Linked DNA regions of Tomitella gaofuii. Each later gene encodes a partner of the first gene's protein in a complex. Links are inferred from orthologs where the notes say so. Each region holds a gene or a part of one and is shown in the gene's direction. Other genes may lie near its edges.

Region 1 (8,063 bases):
CGTGGCGCCGTCGCCGCTGAGATGCTCGTCGCTGAGCCCGGTCACGCGGCGATTGCGGGTGCGCAGATGCCGACGGCGCGCCACCCCGTCCGGGGAGAGTGCGGTGGCCAGGTAGAAGGGGCGGGCCAGCGGGGCGCGCCAATCCAGGAGCAACGGGGTGGCGTAATCGTCCTCGTCACGGATGCCGATCCTGCCGACGTGCCGGGTCTCGCCGTCGGCCATGTCGAGGCGGCCGAAGCACAGGCCGTGCTCGGCGGCGTCGTACCGGACGATGTCGTCGGTGTAGAGCTGTGTGTAGGACTCGCGTTCGGAGCGGGCCTGGGGGGTGCCGCCGCTCTCGAGGAGCACCCGGCTCAAGCGTTCACGCGTATCACTGCGCAGGTGGTCCAGCCGGGTGTACATGGCGTCGAGCGCGCGCTGCTCCCGCGGGATCTCGGCGGACTGTGCGGGGTCGACAGGTGCATTGTCGGACAAGGCGGGGGTGCACTCTCCTGACGGGCGGTTACGGGGCCGGACCGCACGCACGGCCGACGGGCCGGGCGGTGGACGGCGACACGCCAGTCTAGACGAGAGGCGGGGGTTACCTCGACCGGCCGAGGATGCCGCTCCGCTTGACCTCGTCGGACAGAGAGCCGGCCGCCCGCGCGGAGCGGCGGGCCGCATCCTCGGCGCGCGCCTGCGCCCGGCGTCCCAGATCCGGAGCCTCGGCGTGCGCGCGGGCCTGTGCGCGCTCGAGCCATGCGCCGCCCCTGTGCCCCGCGGCCTCGGCCCATTCCCCGGCGGCGTCCGCCCAATCGGCGCCGCGGGACTCCGCCGCGCCGGCCAGCTCGAGACCGCGTTTGCGCGCCGTGCCGGCCCACTCCGCGCCGCGGTGCAGCGCGGAGTCCGCCAACCGGGAGCCCCGGTGTCCGGCGGAGCCCGCGGCGTCGGCGACCTCGCCGCCCCAACGCCGTGCCGCATCCGCCCACTCCGCCCCGCGCTGGGCGGCGGCCTCGGTGAGCTCGGCGCCGTGCGTCGAGGCGACGTCCGTGCCGGCGGGGTGTGCGGTGGCGACGGCGTCCTGCACCTTGCGGGCCGCGCGCCGCGCGCGCCAGCCGAGCGACGGCCTGCCCTCGGTGTCGACGGCGGCCAGCAGCAGTCCGCCCGTGAGGCCCACGTTTTTGAGGAACTGGACCATCTGCGCCTTGCGCTGGGCGGGGTCGGTTTCATTCCAGAAGTCGTGGCCGATGAGCGTGGTCGGAACCATGGAACCCGCCAGGGTGCCGGCGGCGGCGCGCGGGCACTTTCCCGCGGCGAGCATGAGCCCGCCGCCGACCTGCACCAGCCCGTTCGCCCGGACGAGGTTCTCCGGGTCGGACGCGATCGCGTCGTGCACACCGCTTGGGAAGACGTCGCGGTAGGTGTCCGCGAACCCGGTCACGGCGACGGCGCGCCCGGACGGGTCCCGGACCGCGTCCGCACCCATGACCACGAAGATCGATGCGAGCATGGGCCGGGCGATTCTGCGGACGAGCATGGCTACCTCCTGGTCCGGCGCCCCGGGCGGACGCCACTGTGCACGGCGGCGCGGAGAACGCGGTGAGCCGTGGTCACCAACCGCGTCGACGCCATTCTGTCAGGTGCGGACGCTCGGCGCCGAGAGTCGTGTCCGCCCCGTGCCCCGGATATACCACCGTCGAGTCGTCGTAAACGCCGAACACACGCTGCTCCAGGTCGGACATCAGCGAACCGAATTCGTCTGCACCGCTTGTCTTTCCCGGCCCGCCGGGGAAGAGGCTGTCGCCGGTGAACAGGTGCGTGGTGCCGTCGGCCTTCAACGCCAGGGCGATCGACCCGGGGGTGTGGCCGCGCAGTGCGATCACCGTGAACGTGAGCTTGCCGACGGAGAGCGCGTCCCCGTGCGCCACGGTGCGGTCCGGCGTCACCGGAAGCTCCGGGCCGTCCACCGCGCTGGCGGCGGTGGGCGAGGCGAATCCGGCCACGACGTCCTCGAGCGACTGCCAGTGGTCCGGGTGCCGGTGGGTGGTGACGATGAGGCTCAGCTCCGGGGCGTTCTCGTCGATGATGCGCATGAGGTGTTCGGAGTCGTTGGCCGCGTCGATGAGCACGGCGGAGCCGGTCTCGGTGCAGGTGACGAGGTAGGCATTGTTGTCCATCGGCCCCACGGAGGCCTTGATGATGGTGGCTCCGCTCAGCGTGCGGCGCTGGGGTGTTCCGCCGGGCGAGAGGGTGCCCGTGTACTCGTCGGCGATCTTCAACGGTGCGGTCGTCATTTCCCACACGCTACAGATTCTTCCCGCGCGCGGTCGTGCCCCCGCCGGGGTGCGTCGGGTCCCGGGGTGAAGCCGGGGAATGGTTCCGTTAGAATCTGCGTTCGAGAGATGTGGTGTCCGGAAGGGTCCGGGACCGAACACGCTGGGAGGACGTGACCGGTGAGTGATCGGCTGATCGTGCGGGGCGCCCGCGAGCACAACCTACGCGGGGTGGACCTGGATCTTCCGCGGGACGCGATGATCGCGTTCACCGGGCTTTCCGGGTCCGGCAAGTCGTCGCTCGCGTTCGACACCATCTTCGCGGAGGGGCAGCGTCGCTACGTCGAGTCGTTGTCCGCCTATGCCCGGCAGTTCCTCGGCCAGATGGACAAGCCCGACGTCGACTTCATCGAGGGCCTGTCGCCGGCCGTGTCGATCGACCAGAAGTCCACCAACCGCAACCCGCGGTCGACGGTGGGCACCATCACGGAGGTGTACGACTACCTGCGTCTGCTCTACGCGCGTGCGGGGTCGGCGCACTGCCCGCAGTGCGGTGAGCCCATCACGCGGCAGACACCGCAGCAGATCGTCGACCAGGTGCTGGACATGGAGGAGCGCACCAAGTTCCAGGTGCTGGCCCCTGTGGTGCGTACGCGCAAGGGCGAGTTCGTCGACCTGTTCGAGCAGCTCGCGGCGCAGGGTTTCGCCCGCGTGCGTGTGGACGGCGAGGTCTACCCGCTCACCGACCCGCCGAAGCTGAAGAAGCAGGAGAAGCACGACGTCGACGTGGTCGTCGACCGGCTCACCGTCAAGGCGTCCGCCAAGCAGCGGCTGACGGACTCGGTGGAGACCGCGCTGCGGCTGGCGGACGGCATCGTCGTGCTCGACTTCGTCGACCGGGACGACGACGCGCCGGACCGCCTGCGCAGGTTCTCGGAGAAGCTGGCCTGTCCCAACGGCCATGCGCTGGCCATCGACGACCTCGAGCCCCGGTCGTTCTCCTTCAACTCCCCGTACGGCGCGTGCCCGGAGTGCGCGGGCCTGGGCATCCACAAGGAGGTCGACCCGGACCTCGTGGTGCCGGACCCGGACCTGAGCCTCGCGGGGGGCGCGGTGGCGCCGTGGTCGACGGGCCAGAGCGCCGAGTACTTCGGCCGGCTGCTGTCGGGCCTGGCGGGGGAGCTCGAGTTCGACGTCGACGCGCCCTGGCGGTCGCTGCCCAAGAAGGTGCGGACCGCGGTGCTGCACGGCAGCGACGCCCAGGTGCACGTGCGGTACCGCAATCGCTACGGACGCACCCGCTCCTATTACGCGGCCTTCGAGGGCGTGATCCCGTTCCTGCACCGCCGGTTGGAGCAGACCGAGTCGGATCAGATGAAGGAGCGCTACGAGGGCTACATGCGAGACGTCCCGTGTCCCGCGTGCGGCGGTGCCCGTCTGCGCCCGGAGATCCTGTCGGTGACGCTGTCCGGCGGACAGAGCGGGCGCAAATCCATCGCCGAGGTCTGTGCCCTGTCGATCTCCGATTGCGCGAAGTTCCTGGGCGGCCTCACGCTGGGCAGGCGCGAGGAGGCCATCGCGGGGCAGGTGCTGCGTGAGGTGCAGGCGCGCCTGGGGTTCCTGCTGGACGTGGGGCTGGAATACCTGTCGCTGGAGCGGCCGGCGGCCACGCTCTCGGGCGGGGAGGCGCAGCGCATCCGGCTCGCCACGCAGATCGGCTCGGGCCTGGTGGGTGTGCTCTACGTGCTCGACGAGCCGTCGATCGGTCTGCACCAGCGCGACAACCACCGGCTGCTCGAGACGCTGTCGCGGCTGCGCGACCTGGGCAACACGCTCATCGTGGTCGAGCACGACGAGGACACCATCCGTGCCTCAGACTGGATCGTCGACATCGGGCCGATGGCCGGTGAGCACGGCGGCAGGATCGTGCACAGCGGGGGCTTCGCGGACCTGCTCGACAACCCGGAATCGCTCACGGGCGCATACCTGGCCGGGCGTGAGCGGATCCCGCTGCCCGAGGCCCGCCGTCCGGTGGACCCCGGTCGGATGCTCACGGTGGTCGGCGCACGCGAGAACAACCTGCGCGACATCGACGTCGCGTTCCCCCTCGGCGTCCTCACCACGATCACGGGCGTGTCCGGCTCGGGCAAGTCGACGTTGGTCAACACCATCCTCTCCACCGTGCTGGCCAACCGGCTCAACGGCGCGCGGCAGGTGCCGGGGCGGCACAAACGGGTCGCCGGCCTGGACAACCTGGACAAGCTCGTGCAGGTGGACCAGTCGCCGATCGGCCGGACTCCCCGGTCCAACCCCGCCACCTACACGGGCGTGTTCGACAAGATCCGGTCGCTGTTCGCCGCCACGACGGAGGCCAAGGTGCGCGGCTACCAGCCCGGGCGGTTCTCGTTCAACGTCAAGGGCGGGCGTTGCGAGGCCTGCTCCGGCGACGGCACTTTGAAGATCGAGATGAACTTCCTCCCGGACGTCTATGTGCCGTGCGAGGTGTGCCACGGCGCCCGGTACAACCGCGAGACCCTTGAGGTCCGGTACAAGGGCAAGACGATCGCCGAGGTCCTCGAGATGCCCATCGAGGAGGCGGCGGAGTTCTTCAAGCCGATCACGTCGATCCACCGGTACCTGGCCACTCTCGTCGACGTCGGATTGGGTTACGTGCGCCTGGGCCAGCCCGCGCCCACGCTCTCGGGCGGCGAGGCCCAGCGCGTCAAGCTGGCCGCCGAGCTGCAGAAGCGTTCCAACGGGCGCACCGTCTACGTGCTGGACGAGCCCACCACGGGCCTGCATTTCGAGGACATCCGCAAGCTGCTGGCGGTGATCGGTGGCCTGGTGGACAAGGGCAACACGGTCCTGGTCATCGAGCACAACCTCGACGTGGTCAAGACGTCCGACTGGATCATCGACATGGGCCCGGAGGGCGGGGCCGGCGGGGGCACCGTCGTCGCATCCGGCACGCCCGAGGACATCGCTGCGGCGCCCGAGAGCTACACGGGCCGCTTCCTCAAGCCGATGCTGCGCTGATCGCGCGCCGCCTCACGGCTCGTCGATGGCCGTGAGCGGGTCGGTGCGCGCCGCGCGGGACGCCGGCCACACCGCCGCGGCCACGCCCACGGCGGCGGAGCCGGCGAGCATTGCCAGCGACTGTGCCCAGGGGATGGCGAGGTGATCGATCCCCTCATTGCGCAGCGCGTGCACGAAGGCCGCCCCGAAGGCCAGGCCCAGCACCACGCCGACCACCGCCCCGTACACGGCGATGAGTGTCGACTCGAGGTACACGGTCCGGCGCACCTGGGCGCGGTGGGTTCCGATGGCGCGGAGCATGCCGATCTCCCGGCGCCGCTCGACCACGGAGAGTGCGAGCGTGTTGACGATCCCCAGCACCGCGATGACGATCGCGAGCGCCAGCAGGCCATAGAGCACGGCCAGCATCTGGTCGATCTGCCGGGCCTGCGCACCGCGGAACTCGTCGCGGTCCTGCACCTGCACCACCAGGTACGGGTCGGTGGCCGACGTCAGCGATTCCCGCAGGGCGGCCGGCGTGGTGCCGGGCGCGGCGTCGACGAGCATGAGGACGTCTCGGCGCGCGAGCTCCGGCACGAGCGCGCGGTACGCGGCCTCGCCGACCACCCAGTCGCCCAGCGCGGACTGCGGTGCGTACGTGCCGCGGACGACGCTGCGGAACACGGTGCCGTCCGGCCCGGTCAGCTCGACGGCGTCGCCGACAGTCCAGCCGTGGCGGGCGGCAGCGTCGGTGGACACGAGCATCCCGTCGCCGGTGAGCTCGGCGTTCCCGGAGACGATATCCATCCGCAGGAGATCCGCCACCGGGCCCGAGGCGGCGAGCCCGGCGGTCGATGCGCCGTCCAGTTCCGCGCGCACGGGGTGGAACCGGACCACCGCGCCCACGCCGGGGGCCGCTGCGGCGGCATCGGCGGCGCGCGGCGGGATGCCGGAAGGCCCGATGCCGGTGAGGACGAAGTCCGCGCGGATCCCGGTGTCGATGAGCGCGTCCACGCTGCTGCGGGCGGAGGCTCCGAACACTCCGATCAGGGTGACGAGCATGAGCCCGAGCGTGAGGGCGAACCCGGTCGCCGAGGTGCGGCGGGGGTTGCGGGTCGCGTTGGTGACGGCGAGGCGTCCGGGTGCGCCGAACACCCGTGGGACGGCGGCGCCGAGGATCCGGATCACCGGCGAGGACAGCGCGGGCGAGACCAGCAGCGCGCCGACCAGCACTGTGGCCGCGCCGGCTCCGACGACCGACGCGGCCACAGGGGTCGTCTCCGCCAGCGCGCCGAGTACGAGAGCGACGGTGCCGCCGGCGATCCCCAGCGCGCCGACCGCCGTGCGCCGACGCAGCGACGTCCCGGTGGACGCGAACTCCGCGCGCATTGCGGCCACAGGCGGCACCGCGGACGCACGCCGCGCCGGCACCCAGGCGCTGGCGACGGTGACGACCGCACCGAGGATCAGTGCGGCCACCACCGTCCTCGCGGTCACAGCCAGGTCACCGCGGGGCAGGCCCAGGTCGGCGGCATTGAGTGCGGCGCGCAGTCCATAGGCCAGTCCGATCCCCGCGGCGAGGCCTACCGCGCTGCCCGCCAGGCCCACCGCCGCCGCCTCGCCCAGCACCGAGCGGCGGATCTGCCGACGGCCTGCGCCGACGGCCCGCAGCAGCGCCAGCTCGCGCATGCGCTGCGCGACGATCATTGAGAAGGTGTTGTAGATGATGAAGGTCCCGGCGAGTAGCGCGATCGCGCCGAAGGCGAGCAGGAAATAGTTGACGAAGCGCAGCGCGTCGTCCAGCTGCGACTGCACACGCTCGCGTACCTGCGCGCCGGTCTCGACCCGCAGCTCCGGGGTGCCGGGCAGGGCCGCGGCGATCTCGTCGCGCAGCGTCGCGGGTGCGGTCCCGGGGGTGGCGGTCACCTGGAACGCCCCAACGTGGGAGCCGTCAGTGAACAGGGCCCGGGCCTGTTCCGCGGTGAACTCGACCCCCACGTAGCCGCCGGTGTCCGCGGCGGGGGAGTAAATCCCGGTGACGGTGACGTCCTGGAGCCCCTTTGCAGGGACGAGCACCTGTGTGCGGTCGCCCACGTGCAGGCCCGCCGCGCGCGCGGCGGCGTCGTTGAGCATCACCTCACCGTCGGTGGAGGGCGGCGCGCCCGCCACGATGGGCTCCGGGTCCCCCGGCGCCGTCCCGGGGCGGGTGTAGGACAGGCCCATGCTGGGGGCGCCGCCGGTTTGCACGGGCTTCCCGTCGGCGTCGACGAGCACCACGGGCCCCGACACCTGCGGGGTGACGTCCGCGACGTGCTGGAGGCCGCGGAGCAAGGGGCCGTACGCGTCGGGAACGCCGCCCGCGCCTGGGTGCTCCGTGGAGACTTGCACGTCGACGCCCTCGGCCACGTCGGCGAACACCCCGTCGAACGCCTTGTGCAGGGTGTCGGTGAAGACGAAGGATCCGGCGACGAACGCGGTGCCGAGGACCACGGCGACCACGGTGAGCGCCAACCGAACCCGGTTGGCGGCGAGAGTGCGCAGTGCGACCCGGCGAAGTGCTGGAGTGCGCCCGGCTCCCGCCCGGACCCGCGCGCAGTTCACGAATCCAGGACCTTCATCCGGTCCAGCACCGTGTCCGCGGCGGGGTTGCGCATCTCGCCGACGATGCGCCCGTCGGCAAGGAATACGACGCGGTCGGCGTAGGCCGCGGCCGTCGGTTCATGGGTGACGATGACCACTGTGTGCCCGAGCCTGTCCACCGCGTCGCGCAGGATGCCGAGGACCTCGCCGGACGAG
Region 2 (6,471 bases), 1.1 Mb from region 1 along the record:
CCGATTGCTTGATCGACGGCCGGCGGGCGGCCGCCGTGCAGTAGGCGCGACGGGCGCGCCGCCGCCGGGGACTAGAATCGGCCACGGCCGCGTTGCGCACCATGAGAGTCCTGCCCGCACCATGAGAGTCCTGTCGCCGGGCAGGCACGTCATCGCCGCCGCAGCATCGACCCGCCCCTAGACGCCTATGCCGGTCCCGGCCGTATCGCGCCGGCCGGTCCGACGCCGTGCCGCACATTTACGAATCGGGCCGGCCCGAGTCCACCGCACTGCGGCCCGGGCAGCCCGCGAGGAGCCTTCTCGTTGTCCACCATCGCCCCGTCGTCGACCCCCGCCACCCCGATGTCCGCGCTCGCAGACGTCGCCCTGTCCGACCATGCGCTGTGCGAGTTCGCGGACATGGCGGGGCGGCCGGAACTGTCCGTCGTCGCCCCGTCCGCGGCGCGGTCGCTGCTCGCGGCCGCCCTGGGCCGGCGCGCGCCGGTGCTGCTCGTCACGGCGAGCGGCCGGGAGGCGGACGACCGCACCCGCGAGCTGCAGGAGATCCTGGGCGACGCGGTCGCCCAGTTCCCGTCGTGGGAGACGCTGCCGCATGAGCGGCTGTCCCCGGGCGCGGACACCGTGGGCCGCCGTCTGTCGGTGCTGCGCCGGCTGGCGCGCCCCGGGGACGCCGTCTACGGTCCGCCGCTGCAGGTCATCGTCGCCACGGTGCGCTCGCTGGTGCAGCCGATGGCCCCGGGGCTCGGCGAGATCGAGCCGGTGATCGTGCGCGAGGACGAGGAACACGACCTGGAGGGCCTCGTCGCGCGCCTGGTCGAGCTGGCCTACACCCGGGTGGACATGGTGGGAAAGCGCGGCGAGTTCGCCGTGCGCGGCGGCATCCTCGACGTCTTTCCGCCCACCTCCGACCACGCGGTGCGTATCGAGTTCTGGGGCGACGAGGTCTCCGAGCTGCGCCCGTTCTCGGTGGCCGACCAGCGTTCCATCACAGAGGTGGAGGTGCCGGTGCTCATCGCGCCGCCCTGCCGTGAGCTGCTGCTCACCGCGGACGTGCGCGAGCGTGCCGCGGCGCTCGCTGCCGGGCATCCCGAGGACGCCGCGCTGGTCGAATTGCTCGAATCCCTGGCCCAGGGGATCCCCGCCGAGGGCATGGAGGCGCTCATCCCCGCGCTGGTCCCGGGCGGCACCACGTTGCTCACCGACGTGCTTCCCGCTGGCGCCCACGTGCTGATCGCCGATCCGGAACGTGTCCGTACCCGGGCGACGGACCTGGTCAAGACGGGCAAGGAGTTCTTGGAAGCGTCGTGGAGCGCGGCCTCGGTGGGCGGCGACGCGCCGTTGGACACTTCCCGGCTCGATCTGGGCGACACCGCCTACCGCTCGCTACGGCAGGTGCACGAGGCGGCCGTGGAAGCGGGCGTCCCGTGGTGGACGGTGAGCCCGCTCGCGTCGGGCGACGACGGCGAGTACGTGCCGGAGCTGTCCGCATCGCCCACGGCGCGCGGGTCGGAGGAGCAGATCGCCACCATTTTCGCGACGCTGCGGGCACACGTCACCGGCGGCGGCCGGGCGGCGTTGATCGTCGGCGGCGCGGGGACCGTGACGCGCCTGCTGCAGCGGCTCGCGGAGGCCGAGGTCCCCGCGGTGCGCGCGGGCACGCACGACGATGTTGCGCCGGGGCGCGTCGCGGTGCTCCGCGGTGCGATGCAGGACGGCCTTGTGTTGCCCGACGCCGAGCTGGTGCTCATCACCGAGGCCGACCTGACCGGCAACCGGGTCGCCGCGGTGGGCGACGGCAAGCGAATGCCGCCCAAGCGGCGCAATCAGGTGGATCCGCTGGCGCTGACCGCGGGCGACCTGGTGGTGCACGACCAGCACGGCATCGGCCGGTTCGTGGAGATGACCTCGCGCACCGTCTCCGGGGCGCGCCGCGAATATCTGGTGCTCGAGTATGCGGGCAAACGCGGCCAGCCGGGCGACAAGCTGTTCGTCCCCATGGAGTCGCTCGACCAGCTCTCGCGCTATGTGGGCGGCGAGCTGCCGTCGCTGAGCAAGCTTGGCGGGTCGGACTGGAAGAACACCAAACGCAAAGCGCGCAAGGCGGTCCGCGAGATCGCCGGAGAACTGGTGCAGCTCTACGCCAAGCGCCAGGCGGCGCCCGGCCACCGGTTCGCGTCGGACAGCCCGTGGCAGCGCGAGATGGAGGACGCATTCGCCTTCACCGAGACCGGCGACCAGCTCACCGCCATCGACGAGGTCAAGTCCGACATGGAGAAGGCCGTGCCGATGGACCGCGTCATCTGCGGCGACGTGGGCTACGGCAAGACGGAGATCGCGGTGCGCGCCGCGTTCAAGGCGGTGCAGGACGGCAAACAGGTGGCGGTACTGGTGCCGACGACGCTGCTGGCGCAGCAGCATCAGCAGACGTTCGAGGACCGCATGGCCGGTTTCCCCGTCACCATCAAGGGACTCTCGCGCTTCACCGACCCGGCCGAGTCACGCACCACCGTCGAGCAGTTGGCCACCGGGGAGGTCGACGTGGTCATCGGCACGCACCGGCTGCTGCAGACGGGCGTGCGGTGGAAGGACCTGGGTCTGGTCATCGTCGACGAGGAGCAGCGCTTCGGCGTGGAGCACAAGGAGCACATCAAGGCGCTGCGCAGCCACGTGGACGTGCTCACCATGTCCGCCACGCCCATCCCCCGCACTTTGGAGATGAGCCTGGCCGGCATCCGCGAGATGTCGACCATCCTCACCCCGCCCGAGGAGCGCCACCCCATCCTCACCTACGTGGGCGCGTATGCGGACAAGCAGGTGGCGGCCGCGATCCGGCGCGAGCTGCTGCGCGACGGCCAGGTGTTCTACGTGCACAACCGGGTCAGTTCCATCGACAAGGCGGCGGCGCGGCTGCGCGAACTGGTGCCGGAGGCCCGGGTGGTGACCGCGCACGGCCAGATGAACGAGGAGATGCTCGAGCAGACCGTGCAGGGGTTCTGGAACCGCGAGTTCGACGTGCTGGTGTGCACGACCATCATCGAGACGGGCCTGGACATCTCCAACGCGAACACCCTGATCGTGGAGCGGGCCGACGCGCTGGGCCTGGCGCAGCTGCACCAGCTGCGCGGCCGGGTGGGCCGCGGGCGCGAACGGGGCTACGCCTACTTCTTGTATCCGCCGGAGAAGCCGCTGACGGAGACCGCCTACGACAGGCTCACCACCATCGCCCGCAACAACGAACTGGGTGCGGGCATGGCGGTGGCCATGAAGGACCTCGAATTGCGCGGCGCCGGCAACGTGCTGGGCGCCGAGCAGTCCGGGCACGTCGCGGGGGTCGGCTTCGACCTGTATGTGCGGCTGGTGGGGGAGGCCGTGGAGGCATACCGGGCGGTGGCCGACGGCGCCCCCGTGGCCGCCGCAGAGGAGACCAAGGAGGTGCACGTGGACCTGCCGGTGGACGCGCACATCCCGCCGGACTACATCGACGGCGACCGCCTGCGCCTCGAGGCCTACCGCAAGATCGCCGCGGCCGCCGATGAGGCCGGGATCGCCGCGGTGGTCGACGAGCTGGTCGACCGCTACGGCCCCGTTCCGGAGGAGGTGCGGCGCCTGGTCGCCGTGGCGCGGCTGCGCCTGCTGTGCCGGCAGTACGGCGTCACGGACGTCGGCGTCAGCGGCACCCAGGTGCGGCTCTCGCCGATGCCCCTCGCCGATTCCAAGCAGCTCCGGCTCAAGCGGCTCTACAAGGGCGCGGCGTACCGGGCGACCACCTCGACGGTGCAGATCCCGCTGCCGCGTACGGGCGGCCTGGGGTCGGCCCGTCTGCGTGACACCGAGCTGCTGCAGTTCGTCGTCGACTTCCTCCTGGCGCTCGACGGCAAGCCGGCCGGGATGGTAGATCTGTCCGCGAGTCTGGGCACGGCGGCCCCGGCGCCGGCATGACGGGGCCGGACGGCACGCCGCGGGAAGGAGCCCGGCTGCTTGACGCGGTGGCGCTCATGGACACGCTGTGCACCGACGGCGCGTGGGAATCGCAGCAGACGCACTCCAGCCTCACCGGCTACCTCGTGGAGGAGACCTACGAGCTGCTTGACGCCATCGCCTCCGGGAACCGCGACGAGATGGTGGCCGAGTTGGGCGACGTGCTGCTCCAAGTGCTTTTCCACGCCCGCATCGGCGCGGACTTCACCATCGACGACGTGGCCGAGTCGTTCATCCGCAAGGTAACGGCGCGTTCCGCCGGGGTGCTGGCCGGCGGCGTGGACCTGGCCACCCAGGTCGACGACTGGGAACGCGCCAAGTCCCGGGAACGGCCCGACGCGTCGGCCATGGACGGCATCCCGGCGGCCCAGCCTGCGCTGGCGCTCGCCGCGAAGGTCCTCGCCAGGGCGCGCGACGCCGGAGTGCCCGCCGACGCGATCCCGGCAGCACTGACCACAGTGACCGTGAGCCCCGACGGGGGCGCTGAGGAACGACTGCGCTCCGAGGCCCTGGAGTTCGCGCGACGGATCCGGGCGGCCGAGCGTGCGATGCGGGCGTGTGGCGCGGGGACGGACCGCGAAGGTGGGGAGCGGCGCGCGCGCCCCAGCGCCGACGAGTGGCGTGCCGCGTTGCGCTGATCCGTCGTCGCCGAGCCCCACCACCGAACGTGTTCGCGCGGCGAACCGGCATGCCGCCCCCGGGTCCGTAGCATGGGCTGGCCGCCGGCACCGGCGACGGTGCAGTGGGCTAGGTGCACGGCGGTGAGTGCAGTGCGGTGGGCGCAATGTGGTGGGCGCAGTGCAGGTGAGTGCAATGCAGGTGAGTGCAGTGCGGTGAAGACGAACCAGGAGGCCGACGGTGGGCGGTGCCAGACGAGTGCGCAGTCGCGCCGCGGCGATGATCGCCGCGGTGATGCCCGCCGTGGTGGTCAGCGGTGTCGTGGGCGCCGCCGTGGTCTCCTGTTCTCTGGTCGAGCGCCCGACAGTCCCCGACCTCAACCCGCCGGGCGCGGGTGCGCCGTTGCCGCCGATCGACGTGGAGGCGCCCGGACGCAGCGCCGATCAGCTGGCGGATTGGGCGTCGGGTCTGAGCGACCAGCTGGGTATCTCGCAGACGGCCCTCGAGGCGTACGGCTATGCGCAGGCGGTGATGGCGGTGGCGCGGCCCGATTGCCACCTGGGGTGGACGACCGTTGCGGGGATCGGGTCCGTGGAGAGCAAGCACGGGACGCACGGCGGCGCATCGGTGTCCGCAAACGGCCAGGTGAATCCGCCCATCCGGGGCGTGGCGCTGGACGGCAGTCCCGGCGTGGCGAAAATCGACGACACCGACGGCGGGGCCATGGACGGAGACCCGGTGCATGATCGGGCGATGGGGCCGATGCAGTTCATCCCGGAGACGTGGCAACGCTGGGGTGTGGACGCGAACGGCGACGGCATCGCCGACCCTGACAACCTCGACGACGCGGCGCTTACCGCGGGGCGCTATTTGTGCGGCTTCGGGCGCGATCTGTCCACCGCGGCGGGATGGACCGACGCGCTCGCCTCCTACAACATGTCGGAGGCGTACGCGCGTGAAGTGCAGTTCCGGGCCAACGCCTACTCGGTAGGCGTGCGGCCCTGACCGCAGCGGGGCATTAGACCGTTCGGCTGACATTTAGACGCACGTTTTTCGTAGTAACGATTACACAACATGTTCTACTCGGTGTGGTCACGGTGTGCTGTTCGGCCGAGGGTGCAGGTCGTATCGATGCTGGTTGCGGGCCCGGTTGTGGCAATGTGCGATGTTCGCGCGCTGGGCGGTATTGCCGTATTCGATATTGATCGAACGTCCAGTTATGCGTAATGAGGAGTACTCAAGTAGATGAACTGCGACAACGGTGTTAGCGTTTCACCAGGTCTTTGTGGTCGCCGCCGACCCGCGTCGGGTGTTGCGCTGGTCGCGATCCGGGAAGCGGCGGGGAGTAGTTGTTCGTACGTATGAATCGGTGTCCATACGTAAGGGTTCCGTGGCTCCCGGGCGGTGGCGTCGACGGCCGCATCGCCGAAGTCGTCCGGCGGGACACCGCCGGGAGTGACGACGCGGAAAGGGCTGTGCCGGCTGCTGCTCCCGCCCGAGCGGCGCCCCGGCCTCGACCGCGTCCGCGGGTGATCGTCCGCACCCGCATTCCGGGCCCGGCCCGCAGCCGTCCGCCAACGGCGCGGGGCGGGCCCGGGTCAGTTTCGCCGCCGGGGTGCTGTTCCGGAAACTCTCACGGTGCGACCGCCCGGAGGGGATCAGGTGCGTGGTGCGTTGTGATGCCCGGCCACTGATCTGCATCAGTGCGATTCGTGCGCGCTGCTTATGGCAATTTCTAGTGTCATCTGAACGACCTACAAAACCCCTTCAAGAGTCCGTAAACCGCAGTAACGGTATGAGGACTTGTCGGTGGCGGGGCCTAGTATTCGGCGTGTTCCTGATTCGCAGCGTGGAATCGGGGGCGGGAGCTGTGAC

Evidence for each region.
Region 2: the proteins of uvrA (region 1) and mfd are in contact, whole or in part, in a crystal structure (PDB 4DFC), measured with the Escherichia coli proteins. The link is inferred for Tomitella gaofuii from one-to-one orthologs.

What each region holds. Positions count from the first base shown.
Region 1 is NZ_CP059900.1:2,823,632-2,831,694, reverse strand. Bases 2,091-5,488 are described here. They hold uvrA (excinuclease ABC subunit UvrA), read left to right. Parts: upstream 2,091-2,432; coding sequence 2,433-5,288; downstream 5,289-5,488. Other genes in these bases: H4F70_RS13065 (ABC transporter permease), read right to left, coding at 5,301-5,488; H4F70_RS13075 (MBL fold metallo-hydrolase), read right to left, coding at 2,091-2,273. In the rest of the region: H4F70_RS13085 (HelD family protein), read right to left, coding at 1-402; H4F70_RS13080 (DoxX family protein), read right to left, coding at 581-1,516; more of H4F70_RS13075, read right to left, coding at 1,590-2,090; more of H4F70_RS13065, read right to left, coding at 5,489-7,868; H4F70_RS13060 (ABC transporter ATP-binding protein), read right to left, coding at 7,865-8,063. UniProt on the Escherichia coli protein: The UvrABC repair system catalyzes the recognition and processing of DNA lesions. UvrA is an ATPase and a DNA-binding protein. A damage recognition complex composed of 2 UvrA and 2 UvrB subunits scans DNA for abnormalities.
Region 2 is NZ_CP059900.1:1,716,794-1,723,264, forward strand. Bases 1-4,139 are described here. They hold mfd (transcription-repair coupling factor), read left to right. Parts: upstream 1-342; coding sequence 343-3,939; downstream 3,940-4,139. Other genes in these bases: H4F70_RS08110 (MazG nucleotide pyrophosphohydrolase domain-containing protein), read left to right, coding at 3,936-4,139. Outside these bases: more of H4F70_RS08110, read left to right, coding at 4,140-4,616; H4F70_RS08115 (lytic transglycosylase domain-containing protein), read left to right, coding at 4,876-5,601. UniProt on the Escherichia coli protein: Couples transcription and DNA repair by recognizing RNA polymerase (RNAP) stalled at DNA lesions. Mediates ATP-dependent release of RNAP and its truncated transcript from the DNA, and recruitment of nucleotide excision repair machinery to the damaged site.